DNA from 2 places in the Kitasatospora sp. NPDC089913 genome. Region 2 is predicted to be linked to the other one. Evidence: riboswitches for the same ligand, from Rfam matches in the RefSeq annotation. Region 2 holds a riboswitch; the other holds the start of a gene.

Region 1 (7,563 bases), on a different contig from region 2:
CCGAGGTCGAGGTTCGCGTCCACGGTGTCCCGGCCGCGCTCCTGGAGCTCGTAGGCGCGCAGCTTGTGCGCCAGGCCGATGCCCCGGCCCTCGTGGCCGCGCAGGTAGAGCACCACGCCCCGGCCGGCCTCGGCGACCCGCCGCAGCGAGGCCTGGAGCTGGGGGCCGCAGTCGCAGCGCAGCGAGCCGAGCACATCACCGGTCAGGCACTCGGAGTGGACCCGGACCAGCACGTCCTCGCCGTCGGGGAGCCGGCCGTCCTGGGCCAGTCCGCCGGCGACCAGCGCGATGTGCTCGACACCGTCGAGGGTGCCCCGGTAGCCGACGGCGGTGAACTCACCGTACGCGGTCGGCAGGGAGGTGACGGCGGCGCGGTCGACGTGCAGCTCGGTGCGGCGGCGGTAGGCGATGAGGTCCTCGATGGAGATGATCGCCAGGTTGTGCTCACGGGCGAAGGCCACCAGCTCGGGCAGCCGGGCCATGGTGCCGTCGTCGTTGACCACCTCGGCGATCGCGCCCGCCGGCGGCAGACCGGCCAGCCGGGCCAGGTCGACCGCGGCCTCGGTGTGGCCGGGCCGGACCAGCACGCCGCCCTCGACCGCGCGCAGCGGGAAGACGTGCCCCGGCCGGGCGAGGTCGCCGGACCCGGTGCCGGGCGAGGCGAGCAGGCGCACGGTGCGGGCCCGGTCGGCGGCCGAGATGCCGGTGTCGACGCCCTCCCTGGCGTCCACCGAGACGGCGTAGGCGGTGCCCTTGCGGTCCTCGTTGACCTGGGTCATCGGCGGGAGCTTGAGCCGGTCCAGTTCGGCGCCGGTCATCGGGGCGCAGATGACGCCGGAGCTGTAGCGGACGGTGAAGGCCATCAGCTCGGGGGTGGCGGCGGAGGCGGCGAAGACGATGTCGCCCTCGTTCTCGCGGTCCTCGTTGTCCACGACGATCACGGCGCGGCCGAGCGCGATGTCGGCGACGGCCCGCTCGACCGGGTCGAGGACGAACTCGCCGACCGGGGTCGCGACGGGGCCTCCGGCCGGGGTCGCGACGGGGTTCTCTGCCGGACGCGGGGCGGGGTTCTCGGTCATGCGGAGGCTCCCTGGAGGACGGGGTCGGTCACGGAGTGTGCGGTGCGGCCGCGGAGCCACCAGGCGCGCAGGCCGAGCAGGACCAGGACGAAGTACACGGAGTAGGTGAAGCCGGAGAAGACCAGGCCGTTGTTGAAGGCGAGCGGCACGCCGACCAGGTCGACGGCGATCCAGGCGAACCAGAACTCGACCCAGCCGCGGGCCTGGGCGACCATCGCGGCCAGGGTTCCGACGAAGATGTAGGCGTCCGGCCAGGCGTCCCAGGACAGTTGCGGGACGGCGGTGAAGAGCGTGCCGACCGCCAGGGTGCCGAGCGCGGTGCCGCCGATCAGTACGGCGCGCTCGCGGCCGGTGGCGAAGCGGACGGCGATGTCGCCGTTGCCGCCACCGTCGCCCCGCGCGGCGCGCTGCCATCGGGTCCAGCCCCACACGGCGGCCGTGATCACGACTATCTGCTTGCCGACGCCTCCGCTGAGATGGGCGCTCCAGTAGGCGCCGACCAGGACCAGGCCGGAGAGCAGTTGGACCGGCCAGGTCAGCCGGGAGCGCTGCCAGCCGAGGGCCAGGGCGGCGAGGCCGAGCAGGTTGCCGATGATGTCGGAGCGGTAGACGTCCTGGCCGAGCAGGTGAACGGTGCCGTTGAGCCAGTTCACCGCTGCTCCCCCGGGGTGTCGTCGACCGGGTCCGCCGAGTTCGTCGCGTTCGTCGCGTTCGTCGCGTCCACGGCGTTGGCCGCGTGGGGTGCGTCGACTCCGGGCAGGGGCGGGAGGGTGCGGGCCTCCAGCAGCCGCTCGACGTACTTGGCGAGGACGTCGACCTCCAGGTTGACGCTCTCGCCGACGGCCCTGGTGCCGAGGGTGGTCAGCGCGAGGGTGGCCGGGATGAGGCTGACGGTGAAGCTGTCGCGGGCGGCCTCGACCACGGTGAGGCTGACGCCGTCGACGGTGATCGAGCCCTTCTCCACCAGGTAGCGCGAGACGGAGTCGGGCAGCGAGAACCGCAGCACCTCCCAGCGGAGCTCGCCGGCCGCGTCGCGTTCCCCCGGTTCGCGACTCAACAGCCGCCCGGTGGCGTCGACATGACCCTGCACCAGATGCCCTCCGAGTCGGGCTCCGAGCGCCATCGCGCGCTCCAGGTTGACCCGCCCGCCGGGCTTCAAATCGCCCAGGCTGGAACGGTGGAGCGTCTCGGCCATCACATCGGCACTGAACTCACCGGTGCCGAGAGCGAGTTCCTCGGGGGTGTCGACGACGGTCAGGCAGACGCCGTTGACCGCGATGGAGTCGCCGTGCCGCGCGCCCTCGCAGACCACCGGGCCGCGCAGACGGATACGCGAGGATTCGCCGATCTCCTCGATCGACACGACCTCGCCGAGCTCTTCGATGATGCCGGTGAACACCCGGGTTCTCCTCGCGCTTGGGGCGCGGACTCCGGGGTGTGGCACGGGAGAGGGACACGGACACGTGTGGGCACGGGGGTACGCGGGCCGCCGGACGACAACGGGACCCGTTGCCGGGCTGCCGCCGAACCGGGCGCCGGAACGAGGAGATCCCCGTCCGTCGCCGCACATCGCCTCCCGAGGTCCACCGGGGGACCACGGGCCCTGCTCACTCGTCCGCCGCGCACGCCTCCCATCCGGACTTTAACCGTCGGTCCAGGAATTTCACCTGGTCAACCGGCCGCTGGCTACGGACGGGTCGCGGACTGTAACCGCCGGTTCGGATTTTCACCGACCCCGGAGTGCGCTGAACGTCACTGCTACTTCTGCCGTCATTCTGCCATGATCCGCGCGGAGCAAGGGAGAGGTGTCCACTGTGGCCTCTTTCACTCGGCCCCGGGGAATGGCGGCACGGGTTGCCGGAGCGCCGCTGTCGCCGTCGCCGTCGGGCGGGGCGGGGTGGGGCGCTGCGGGGGTGGTCGGGGTGGAGCGGGGTTGTCGGTGGCGCATTCGACGACCTGGCCACGGGAGTCCGGAACTGTCCGGCGGGGTGCGCCTCGGGGCGTCGTCCGGGACGTCGTCCGGGGCGTCCTCCGGTGAGCGCCGGGAACGTCGACCGGGTGTCCGGTGGCGGCCCGGGGTGCGTCGGGCGCAGGCTGGTGGTACCGGGGCGGCGACACCCGCCGTCGCGGGCGACCGCGGGAGGTGCGGGAGCTATGGCCAAGTTCATGGACGTCCACCACGGGATGGCCGGCATCACCGAGGAGCAGTTGCGAATGGCACACCAGGCGGACCTGGCGATTCAGGCCGAGGAGGGCGTGACCTTCGAGCAGGCCTGGGCCGATCCGGAGTCGGGCCACGTCTACTGCCTGTCCGAGGCTCCGTCGAAGGAGGCCGTGCAGCGGATCCACGAGCGCACCGGGCATCCGGCGGCCGAGGTGCACCCCGTTCCGCTGATCGTCTGACCGCTCGGCTGTACAGCTGGCCAATTGCCGGTTGGCCGCTTGCCCAACCATCTTATTGGCCCTCTGCCCAATTAATCGGCCATACTGTTGTGCGGCCGCCCAACTGCACTCTTGGTCGGCTGCCCAACTGGCCGATCGCCCCATTGGGCAGTTGCCCAACTGCATAGTTGGGCATTTGACCAATAGCTGTTGTTCAGCCGCCCAATTGCCCGGCCGCCGAACCCGGCCGGGCGGCGGGGCTCGACGGAGGCCCGACGGTGGAACTCGGCGGAGCAGGCCGGGTCAGGACGCGGGGACCGGCGTGAAGTGGGTGACCTCCGGCGGGTGGGCCAGGTACCGGAGTTCGCCCTCCGACCAGACCGGCCGGATCCGCCACATCGGCCCCGCGTAGCCGAGCAGTGCCGCCTCGTCGCGCCACCGGCTGACCACGAGCACCCGGTGCCCGCCCTCGGTGACGGAGCGCAGCAGCTCGCCGCCGAGGCAGCCGTCGGTGCGCCCGAGTTGTGGCAGCACCCTGCTGGTCAGCACCTCGCAGAACTCCTCGATGTGCCCGGCCATGACCTGGCCGGCCCAGATTCTGATGATCACCGCGACCACCTGCCCCGAAAGCGTCCTGGCCCCATTATCGACGCGAAATCGCTGGTGGCGAGGGGTTCGGGCAGGATTTCCGGGCGGCGGACGGCCGCTCGGACTCGGCCACGGCTACCTTCATCGGTATGACCAGCACACCGGAGACCGTCGTTCCGTCAACCCCCGGGCCGGATCGGCCCACCGGCCTGTTCGAGGCACTCGCCGCCGCCTCGGTCCGCGACCCGGCCGTGCTGCGGGAGGTCTACGAGCAGCCCGGGGACCACGCCCGCCGCAAGCAGGTGGACCGCATCCACGAGGTCGCCCGGCAACTGATCGCCTGCTCCTCGCTGGTCCTCCTGGCCAGCGCGGACGCCGAGGGGCGCTGCGACGTGTCCCCGCGCGGCGGCCCGGCCGGACTCGTGTCGGTGCTCGACGAGTTCACCCTGGCGATCCCGGACGCGACCGGCAACAAGCGGCTGGACACCCTCCACAACATCGTCGAGACCGGCCGGATCGGGCTGCTGTTCGTCGTGCCCGGCCGGGACACCACCCTGCGCGTCAACGGGCGGGCCTGCGTCTCCACCGACCCCCGGCTGCTGGAGCAGTTGACGGCGGTCGGCAAGCCGCCGCGCAGCGCGATCGTGGTCGCGGTCGAGGAGGTGTTCGCGCACTGCCCGAAGGCGTTCCTGCGCGCCTCGGCGTGGAAACCGGAGAACTGGCTCGGCAAGGACGCCCAGCCGAGTTCGGCGCAGGTCACGCTCTCGCACCTGGCGGACCCGTCGCTGACCCTCGAGGCGATCGAGCAGACCGAGCGGGAGGCTCTGCTGTACCGCTACGAGTAGCGGCGGGGGTTCACCGGGAGCCGGCTCGCGGTCGGAGGATGCGGAGGCAGAGGCGGCGGGCGGCACGGAGCCGGAACAGCGGTGCGGGGCCAGAACGGCGGTGCGGGGCCGGAACGGGGCACTCGTAGCGCCCCGGGCCGGCCCCGCACGGACCGCCGGGATCAGGCCGCGGCCCCGGACTTGGCGACGTCCACCACGCTCGCCCCGCTCGCCGCCCGCTGGACGGCCTCGACGCCCTTGTGGGCGGCGTCCTTGCTCGCGTAACCCTGGCCGGTGGCGACGATCTCGCCGTTGCCCGCCTTGAGCCGGAACCGGTACTTGCCGCCGGCGTCCTCGTACACCTCGAACTTGCCCGCCATCCGGGCCACCTCCTCGTCGACGGGACGCGCCGCGCGCCCCACCTGCACGGTGCGCCCGGCCACCGCGGGCCCGCACCCGCTCGGGGTCCGGACGGGTGACCCGGGCGGGAGCGGGTGCCGGGGCGGCCCGGGGCCGGTTGAATGGACGGATGGACTGCGTCTTCTGCGCGGTGGTCGCCGGCACGGAGCCCGCGCACCGGGTGCTGGACGACGAGGTGGCGGTCGCCTTCCTGGACCGTCGGCCGCTCTTCCCCGGCCATGTGCTGGTCGTCCCCCGCGACCACCGCCGCACCCTCACGGACCTGCCCCCGTCGGCGGTGGGCCCGTTCTTCCTGCGGGTGCAGCGGGTGGCCGCGGCGGTCGAAACCGCGCTCGGGGCGGCGGGGAGCTTCGTCGCGGCGAACAACCGGGTCAGCCAGTCGGTGCCGCACCTGCACGTCCACGTGGTGCCGCGCAACCCGAAGGACGGGCTGCGCGGCTTCTTCTGGCCGCGCCGGGCGTACTCCGACGAGGCGGACGCGGCACTGGTCGCCGAACGGCTGCGGGCCGCGCTCGCCCCCTGAACCCCGGCCGGGCCACCCGGATCGCGCCCGCGCGGCGCCGGCCCGGCCCGCGGGCGGTCCGGGCTCAGCCGACCCGGACCCCGTCCACGACCCAGTACCAGTTGTTGCTGCCGGTGTACCGGAAGCGCAGCCGCAGCCGGCCGGCGCCCGCCGGGACGGCCAGGTCCAGCCGCTGACGCCCGTTGGTGTCGGCGGTGAAGCTCTTCACCTCGACCGGCGCGCCGCCGTCCCAGACCGCGAGCACCCGGGCGGTCTGGACGCCCTCCGGCCGGTAGAAGGTGTTGAAGGTGACCGGGACACTGCTCCGGCCCGCCACCGGGTACTCGGGGCTGACCAGGGTGGAGTCGTAGTTCCCCTGGAAGGTCTTGTCGGCCCACTCGTCGGAGTCGGCGACGGCGAAGACGTTGCGGGAGCGGACGTTGAGCTCGCGGTTCTGGTCCCGCTGGGCCTTGGTCCAGAACTCGTCGGTGGTGAACGACCAGCCGCGCCACTCGGTGACGCCGCCGGTGCCCATCGCCGAGTTGTCGACGGACCAGCCGGCCGGCGCGGTGCGGGTGAAGCCGAGGACGCCGGCGGCGATGCCGGTCTCGTCGACCCGGCCGGTGAGCTGCGGGCGCAGCGCGTCGAAGTCGTCCGGGACCAGGGCCGGGATCGGGGTGCCGTCGAGGCCCCAGGCGGGGTCGGTGGCGATGCCGAGGTGGGCCAGGGCGGTGGGCGCGATGTCGACCATCCGCACGTCGTGGCGGACCGAACCGGCCGGGAACGCCGAGCCGTTGGCGATCACGAAGGTCTGCCGCTCCTCCCAGGTGGAGCCGCCGTGGCCGCCGGTGGGGGTGTGGCCGTGGTCGGCGGTGATCATCACCAGCCAGTCCTCCTGGGCGTATCCGGCCCGGCCGCGGACGGCGGTGAGGATCTGGCCGACCTGGGCGTCCACGCCCCGGATCGCGTCCAGGTAGGCCTTGCTGGCGGAGCCGCTGCTGTGGCCGGCGTGGTCGACGTTGTCGAGCTGGACGAAGACCGCGTCGGGGTTGCCGTCGCGCAGCCGGGCGACGGCGCGGGCGGTGGTGCCGGTGTCGTACTCGGCGGACGGGGTGGCGACGCGGGTGTCGACCCGGCCGGAGTAGATGGTGTCGGCGATCGGCGCCCAGGACGCGACCACGTAGGTGGAGAGCGCGGGGTTCGCCGTCTCGACCCGGGTCAGGAAGTCCGGGTAGGCGGCGAAGGCGGGGGCGGTGAAGTCGTTGTCGCGGACGTTGTGCTTGTCCGGCCAGACGCCGGTGGCGATGGTGGACCAGCCGGGGCCGGAGGAGGTGCCGGCCATCGGGGCGGTGTAGAGGCTGCTCGCGGCGGTGAGGCCGCCGGCCATCAGGGCGGCGAGGTTCGGGGCGCCGGAGTCCTTGACGCGGGTGACCATGGTGCCGTCCAGGCCGATGACCAGGACCTTGGGGGTGCGGGCGGCGGCGGCGGTCGCGGGGCCGGTGGCCGTCGCGGGGGCGGTCGCGGGGGCGGCGGTGGCGGCCGTGGCCGCGCGGGCGGCGGTGGCGGCCAGCGGGCCGGCGGCGAGGGCCGCGGCGGCGCCGAGGAGCATGCCTCGGCGCGACAGGCCGGGGGCGGTGGGGCTCTGCGGGGTGGCGTGGGTCTGCTGTGCGGCGGGGATCCGGCGGTTCACGTCGTCCTCCTGATGCGTCGTCATGGCACGGAGCGGGGCGGTGACTACGGTCGGAGCAGCGGATGGCCGGAGGTCGCC
Region 2 (7,563 bases):
CGGTTCGTCGGACACGCCGGCCGGCGGGGCGTCCCGGACGAAGGCCCACAGGGCGATCAGGCCGCAGATCACGAACACTCCGGCCAGCAGCAGCCAGCCCGCGGCGCCCATGCCGAGCGGCAGCATGACCACCAGCGCGGGCCCGAAGAACTGCTGGAGCCCCCGGCCGAGCCCGAACACGCCCTGGTACTCGCCCATCCGGCCCTCGGGCGGCAGGGTGAAGGACAGTCCCCAGCCGCCGGCGGACTGCGCGAGTTCGCCCAGGGTCATCAGGACCGTGCCGGCGAACAGCAGGACGACGGCCAGTGAGGTGTCGGCGGCGCCGGACCCGGCGAACAGGCAGCAGGCCAGCGCCATCAGCAGGCCCGCCCGCAGCAGCAGGCGACCGGAGCCGGACACGGTGTCCGAGCCCTTGCCCGCGGCGACCTGGAGCAGCACCACCAGCACGGTGTTGACCACCGTCAGGGCCGCCACCAGGGCGCCCGGCGCACTGGTGCGGTTGACGATCCACAGCGGTACGCCCACCGCGAGCACCGGCTGGAACAGCTCCAGGATCCCGGAGAGCGCGGTGGCCAGCAGGAACCGGCGGTCGCGGAAGGCCTCCCAGGAGCGCCCCGCGGTGGCCGGGACCACCTCCGGTCCGTCCGGCCGCAGGCCCAACGCCATGATGGCACACAGCAGTTGGAGGGCCACGTTGACCGCGATCACGAGCAGGAAGGCGATCCGCGAATCCGTCGCCAGCGCGGCCCCGGCCAGGCCGGCGCCGGCCGTGAAGCCGAGATTGAACAGGCTGCGCATCCTCGCCCGGACCCCCGCGGAGCGGGCGGAGCCGAACAGGGCGTGGGTCAGGGCCGCGCGCAGCGGGCTGCCGACAGTCTCGCACACCGCTATCGCGCAGGCCACGGCCGTGAACGCGGGCACGCCCTCGACGAAGGCGTAGCCGACGAACAGCACCGCGAGCAGACCGTAACTGGCCGCCAGCGGCCGGCGCGCGCCGAACCGGTCGGCGACCCGCCCGCCCGGGACGGTGGCGAGGAACCCGCACAGCCCGGCCGCCGACATGGCCACCGAGACGCTCTCGGCGGACAGCCCGACGGTCCTGGTGAAGAAGATGGCACTGGAGGTCAGGAAGAGGCCGGTGCCGAGCGACTGGGTGAGCGTGAGCACACCCATGCGGCGCTCGGCCCCGGGCGCCGGGACGAGTTCCCTCAGGAACCCGGCGGCGGCCGAGCCGATGGTAGGCATGAGTCATCCAGGGAGTGGTTCGCGGAGGTGGGCACGTCCGGGGCGTGGTTCGCGGGGGTGGACGCGACCGGGGCCGGGCCGCGGCCCTCCGAACCCGGCGGTCCGGGCGGTCCGGGCGGTCCGGGCGGTCCGGGCGGCGCCGACGGCCCACCGGGCGTCCCCGGACGGGACGCCTCAGACGTGGTCGAGCAGGTCCCGGGCGGTGCGTCTGACCGGCCGGCCGTCGACGTCGAACTCGTAGGCCAGCAGGGCGACCGCCTGCTCCACCAGCGCGGTCATGCCCCGGTGGTCGGCGGCCGAGCCGCACAGCATGTCGAGCAGGGTGGTGGAGGTCCCGGCGGCCAGCTCGGTGCCGGGCCGCACCGAGAGCCGGTACGACTCGACCCCGGGCAGCGCCCGGACGGCGGCCTGGCCGTCGACCCGGGTCAGCCGGCCGCCCCCGGTGGGGCCGGGGGTGTAGTACTGGAAGTGCACCCGGTCCGGACGGGCCGGGAGCGGCCCGGGCTCGCGTCCGAGCGCCAACTCACCGGCCAGCGCGACCAGATCGAGCCCGACGGACCGTCCGGCCAGATCGGTCTGGTCCCCGCCGAGGCGGCCGTTGACCTCGATCAGCCGGGGCCCGGCGGCCGTCAGCTTGATCTCGGTGTGCACCAGACCGTGCGTGACCCCGAGCGCCCGGAGCGCCCGGTCGGCCAGCCCGACCACCTCCGCCTCCGGCCCGGGGGCCAGCTGCGAGGGCCAGAACTGCCCGGACTCCCGGAACGGCGGCGCCAGCGGCAGCTTTCCGGTGACGGCGACGTGGCGGATCCCGGCGGGTGTGACGGCACTCTCCACCGACACGTAGTCCCCGAACGGCGCGCAGTCCGCGCCCCGCAGGAACTCCTCGACCACCAGCGCCGGTTCGGACCGCAGGAACTCCTCGACCACGGCGGCGCCGCGGTCCGGATCCGTCACCAGGACGGTGTTCCGGCTGCCCTCCCCGCGGACCGGCTTGACCACGGCGGGCAGGCCCACCTCGGTCAGCGCGGCGCGCCAGCCCTCGGCGTCGGTGAGCAGCGCGCTGCGCACACTGTCCACCCCCGCCTCCCGCAGCCGCCGACGCTGCGCCGCCTTGTCGGTCAACACCCGGACGGTCTCCGGGGTGTTGAACGGCAGGCCGAGCAGTCCGGCGAGCCGGGCGGTGTCGGCGAGCATCCGTTCGCTGAACGTCAGGATGCCCGCGGCCCCGTACTCGCGCAGCCGGGCGGCGGCCGCCCCGTCACCTTCGGCCAGCGTGACGACGCCCGCGCAGTTCTCCTCGAACAGCGGGCCGACCTGCCGGGCGTGGTCGGAGTCGGCCAGCGCGACCAGTACCGGAGCCGTGCGCCCCAGGGCGATCACCTCGCGCGGCGAGGCCGAGCCCTGGTCGTAGACGACGACGATGGCCATCGCTCAGGCGCGATCGAAGAGTCGTGGGTCCTCGACGGCCTCGGCGAGCTGCCGGAGGGTGCTGCGGCGCAGCACCGCCGACCGGGGCATGTCCAGACCGGACTCGATGGCCCGGGTGGAAATCGCGAGGGCCAGCAGGGAATCCCCGCCGAGATCGAAGAAATCGGCGTCCAGGTCGTCGACCGGCGTGCCGAGGACTTCTTCCCAAATAATTCTGAGTGTTTCCGTGGTGCTGGTGTCGGACATACCAGGCCTCTCCCCGTCGGCGTGCATCCGTGAATCGATTATTGGAGCAGGGTTGCGGAACTGTCAATTCCGGGAAAACAGCCGGTTAACCGGAGCCGGTGCCGGAATTCCTGCGGGCAGGACGAATCACGGCACCGCCCCGGAAATGGAATTCCCGGCGGAACCGCCCCCCTGCGGCCGGTTTCCCGGCGGAATCAGCCGGCGGCCACCGCGACCGCCGTCCGTGCCGCTCCGGCCGGGACCGCCGCCCCGGCCGCACCCTCCGGGACCACCGCCCCGGCCGCACCGCCCGCGGTGCGCAGGTACTCGATCAGGTCGGCGATGGAGATCAGCGCCAGGCCGTGCCGGCCGGCGAACTCGCGCAGCTCCGGCAGTCTGGCCATGGCACCGTCGGCCATCGCGATCTCGCAGATCGCCGCCGCCGGACGCAGGCCGGCCAGCCGGCACAGGTCCACCCCGGCCTCGGTGTGACCGGCCCGCGCCGGCACACCGCCGTCGACCGCCCGCAGCGGAAAGACGTGGCCCGGGCGCACCAGCTCGGCCGGGCGGGTGCCCGGCTCGGCCAGCAGCCGCAGGGTCAGCGCCCGGTCGGCCGCCGAGATGCCGGTGCTGATGCCGGCCGCGGCGTCGACCGAGACGGTGAAGGCGGTGCGGTGGTGCTCGGTGTTTTCACGGACCATCTGGTCCAGTTCCAGCCGGTCGAGGTCGGCGCCGGTCATCGGGGCGCAGAGCAGTCCGCGGCATTCGGTCATGGCGAAGGCGACCAGCTCGGTGGTGGCGAGCTCGGCGGCGAAGACCAGGTCGCCCTCGTTCTCGCGGCTCTCGTCGTCGACGACGACGACCGCCCGGCCGGCCGCGATCTGCGCGACCGCGTACTCGACGGAGTCGAACGGCTGCTCGGTGTCGCCGGCCGCGTACGAGGTCGCGTCGGCGGTGGTCGTGCCCGTGGTGTGGCCCATCGGAACTCTCCTCGCGCTCGGGGCGCGGACTTCCGGGGCTGCTGGAGCATGGGCGTGCAGGGGCGGTCGTCGACCGCATTCCGGTGGAAGCGGCCCGCGACCGACCGGCCGACGGGAATCCCCCCGGCCGTCGGAAAAACCTGCCCGCCGCGCACTGCCTCCCTTCCGGACTTTAACCGTCGGTCCAGGAGTTTCACCTGGTCAACCGGCCGCTGGCGGCGGACGGGTCGCGGACTGTAACCGCCGGTTCGGAATTTCACCGACCCCGGAGTGCGCAAACGTCTTGAACAACGCCCGTCAACCTCGCACACTTGCCGCGATCTTGACAAGACGTCGGTGAACGGGTGGAGCCGTGGGCTGCATCACACGCCGAACCGGGGGTTCCCGACCCCGCCGTTCGGCGGGCATTGCCAATGCCGTCCGAGCGTGCTTAAGATCCGGACCGCCGATGCCTACCCACAAGTAGTGACCCCCGTTCGACCTGCGTCGAACCACTGGGGACGGGGTCCGAGGGGCGGGCGTTCGGCACTCCGGCGGGGGCCGGAGTCTCGCCGCCCGCGTTCCGGGGGCGGCATTGCGAAACGGGGGCAAGACGTTCATGCACGATCCTTCGAGGAGTCCGGGGCGCTCCGCCGTGTCCGTCGGCGACGAACCCGGCGCAGGCGCGGCCGGGCCGGCGAACGGCCTCGGCGCAGCCGTTCCGACGGCCGTGCCGGTCTCCGAACCCGTCTTCGCCGGCGCCTTGTTGACGCCGGGTCAGGTGGTGCTGCGGCGGGAGATCCTCGACGGACGGGTCTGGCTGAGCCACCCCGTCCGGGTCGTCGCCCACGAACCCGACCTGCTCGCCGTGTACCTGGCCCACGACACCCGGCTCTCCTTCGGCGAGGGCGAGTTCAGCTGGGGACCGCACGGCTGGAGCACCGTCGCCGACCGCTGGCGCAGCCCCGGTGTCCTGCAGCTGCAGCGCCCCGGCGAGGCCTACGCCGTCTGGGCCTTCCGCGACCCGGAGACCGACGAGCTCTCCGGCTGGTACGTCAACTTCCAGGACCCGTACCGGATCACCGACGAGGGCGTCGACACCCTCGACCACGAGCTCGACCTCTGGATCCCGGCCGACGGCGGCCCGTACCGCTGGAAGGACGTCGAAGCCTTCGAGGAGCGCGCCCGCACCGGCGGCTTCACCCCCGAACAGGCCGCCGCCGTCCGTGCCGAGGCCGCGGCGCTCGCCGCCCGGATCGACCGCGGCGACACCTGGTGGACCGAGCGGTGGACGCACTGGCGACCCGCCGCGCAGTGGACCGCTCCCCCTCCCCCGGCCTGAGCCGACCCCCCGCCGTCCGGGCGGTCCACCCGACCGACCGGCCCGTCGGGGCGCCACCCGTGCCCCGGCGGCGCGACCGCACGGCGCCACCCGCACCGCGGCACCCCCGTGCCCGCGGCGGCCCGCACCGCGGCAGTCGCACCGCAGCAGCCGACACCGCTGCACCACCGCAGTACCGCACCGCAGCACCACAGCACCGCGAAAGGAACGACCGATGCGCATAGCCCTGGTGACCTCCCCCGGCTCCGTCGAGATCCGCGAGACCCCGCGCCCCGAGATCGGCGAGGACGACGTGCTCGTCCGGATCGCCGCCTGCGGGCTGTGCACCATGGAGGCCAAGCTCTACACCGGCGCCATGCCCGTCTACCCCGTGGCCGCCGGCCACGAGGTCTCCGGCCGGGTCGAGCAGGTCGGTGCGCGCGCCGCCGCACTGGAGGACGCCCCCGCCGTCGGCGATCTGGTCACCGTGGACCTGCTGACCCGCTGCGGCACCTGCCGCCACTGCCGCTCCGGCAACAGCGCCATCTGCGCCTCGCCGCAGGGCAGTCTGCTGCCGGACGGCAGCATCAGCATGGGCGCCGGGCTCGCCGAGTACGTGCGGGTGCCGGCCGCCCACGCCTGGCCGGTCGGCGACGCCGACCCGCTGCACGCCGCCATGGGCGAGCCGCTGGCCTGCGTGGTGCACTCGTTCCGGCGCGGCTCCTTCCAGCCCGGCGACCGGGTCGCGGTGATCGGCGGCGGCTTCATGGGCCGACTGCACCTGCTGCTCGCCCAGCACCACCAGGCCCGCTCGGTCACCGTGGTCGAGACCGACGGCACCCGCCGCACCGCGGCCCTGGCGGCCGGCGCCGACCACGCCGTGACGCCCGAGGAGCTCGCGGAACTCCCCAAGGCCGACGTGGTGTTCGTCACCATCGCCTCCCGCGAGGCGATCGCCGCCGGCTTCCGCGCCGCGGCCGACGGCGCCCGGCTGGTCCTCTTCGGCGGCTCCCACGACACCCCCGACGCCGTCCTGCCCGGTTACGAGGTGCACCGCCGCCAGCTCACCGTCACCGGCTCGTACAGCCAGGAGCCCGCCGACTGGCGTGCCGCCGCCGCCCTGCTGCGCGGCGGAGCTCTCGCCGCCGGCCTGGCCCCGCTGGTCACCTCCCGCCACGAACTGGCCGACACCGGCGAGGCGCTGACCGAGAGCTCCGGCTCCCCGGTGTTCCGGGTCTTCGTCGAACCCCGCTGACTCCGCACCCCCACACCCTCCTGACACCCCGTCGGGCGCCCGCCAGGCGTCGGACACCCACCCGCACCCGCACCACCAGGAGACCCCCATGAGCACCACCCCCGACGCCACCCGCCCCACCCTGCGGATCGGCGCCCAGCTCCACCCCCAGCACTGCGACCTGGCCGACCTGCGGGCCGCCTGGCGCGCCGCCGACGAGCTCGGCGTCGACTCGCTGTGGACCTGGGACCACTTCATGCCGCAGACCGGCGACCAGAACGGCCGCCACTACGAGTGCTGGTCGCTGATGGCCGCGATGGCCGTCGAGACCAGCCGGGCCACCATCGGCACCCTGGTGACCTGCACCGCCTACCGCAACCCGCACCTGCTCGCCGACCAGGCCCGCACCGTCGACCTGCTCAGCGGCGGCCGGGTCGTCCTCGGCGTCGGCGCCGGCTGGTTCGAGCAGGAGCACCGCGAGTACGGCTACCCCTTCCCCGGCCCCGGCGGCCGGATCGACGCCTTCGAGGAGGCCGTCACCGCGATCCGCGACCGCCTCACCAAGCTCAACCCCGCGCCCGCCGGCCCGCTGCCGATCCTCATCGGCGGCGGCGGCGAGAAGCGCACCCTCCAGGCCGTCGCCCGCTACGCCGACCTGTGGAACTGGTACGGCTGGGACTCCACCGACCCGGTCGCCGAGTTCGCCCGCCGCAGCGGAGTGCTCGACGACTGGTGCGCCAAGGTCGGCCGCGACCCGCGCGAGATCGGCCGCACCGTGATGATCGACGCCCCGCAGACCGGCCTGGCCGAGGCGTTCGCGGCGGCCGGCGCCACCGAGATCATCGTCTCCGTCCCCGGCCCGTTCGACCTCGCCCCGGTCCGCGAACTGCTCGCGCTGCGCGACGGCCTGGCCGGCCGATGACCGGATCCGGGCAGCCGGGCGGGCGTCCCGGCGCCGGGTTCCACGGCCTGATGGCCGCCCTGCTGGCGTCCAGCGCCGGGATCGGACTGGTCTTCCCGCTGACCAGCATCTACATCAGCGACCGGCTCGGACTGGGCGGAACCGGCGCCGGCACCTACTTCGTGGCGATGGCGGCCGCCGGGTGCGCCGCCGCGGTCCTCGGCGGCCCCCGGGCCGACCGGGGCAGCGC

What was found. Region 2 has a riboswitch for FMN ahead of ribB (3,4-dihydroxy-2-butanone-4-phosphate synthase). Riboswitches for the same ligand answer to the same signal wherever they lie in the genome.
Region 1: another riboswitch for FMN. It lies ahead of ACIPYS_RS24275 (riboflavin synthase); the one in region 2 lies ahead of ribB (3,4-dihydroxy-2-butanone-4-phosphate synthase).

Annotation. Positions count from the first base shown of each region.
Region 1 is NZ_JBIVGI010000016.1:151,899-159,461, reverse strand. Features, by position in the region: gene ACIPYS_RS24285 (bifunctional 3,4-dihydroxy-2-butanone-4-phosphate synthase/GTP cyclohydrolase II) at 1-1,079, opposite strand, end outside; gene ACIPYS_RS24280 (nicotinamide mononucleotide transporter family protein) at 1,076-1,732, opposite strand; gene ACIPYS_RS24275 (riboflavin synthase) at 1,729-2,478, opposite strand; FMN riboswitch at 2,699-2,826, opposite strand; gene ACIPYS_RS24270 (SCO4226 family nickel-binding protein) at 3,234-3,482, shown strand; gene ACIPYS_RS24265 (antibiotic biosynthesis monooxygenase) at 3,765-4,070, opposite strand; gene ACIPYS_RS24260 (MSMEG_1061 family FMN-dependent PPOX-type flavoprotein) at 4,199-4,894, shown strand; gene ACIPYS_RS24255 (DUF1508 domain-containing protein) at 5,056-5,316, opposite strand; gene ACIPYS_RS24250 (HIT family protein) at 5,403-5,816, shown strand; gene ACIPYS_RS24245 (alkaline phosphatase family protein) at 5,881-7,404, opposite strand.
Region 2 is NZ_JBIVGI010000008.1:85,648-93,210, forward strand. Features, by position in the region: gene ACIPYS_RS15170 (MFS transporter) at 1-1,245, opposite strand, end outside; gene ACIPYS_RS15175 (ATP-grasp domain-containing protein) at 1,420-2,673, opposite strand; gene ACIPYS_RS15180 (phosphopantetheine-binding protein) at 2,677-2,919, opposite strand; partial or broken gene ribB (3,4-dihydroxy-2-butanone-4-phosphate synthase) at 3,210-3,878, opposite strand; FMN riboswitch at 4,026-4,156, opposite strand; gene ACIPYS_RS15190 (DUF402 domain-containing protein) at 4,513-5,199, shown strand; gene ACIPYS_RS15195 (zinc-binding dehydrogenase) at 5,414-6,433, shown strand; gene ACIPYS_RS15200 (LLM class F420-dependent oxidoreductase) at 6,522-7,334, shown strand; gene ACIPYS_RS15205 (MFS transporter) at 7,331-7,563, shown strand, end outside.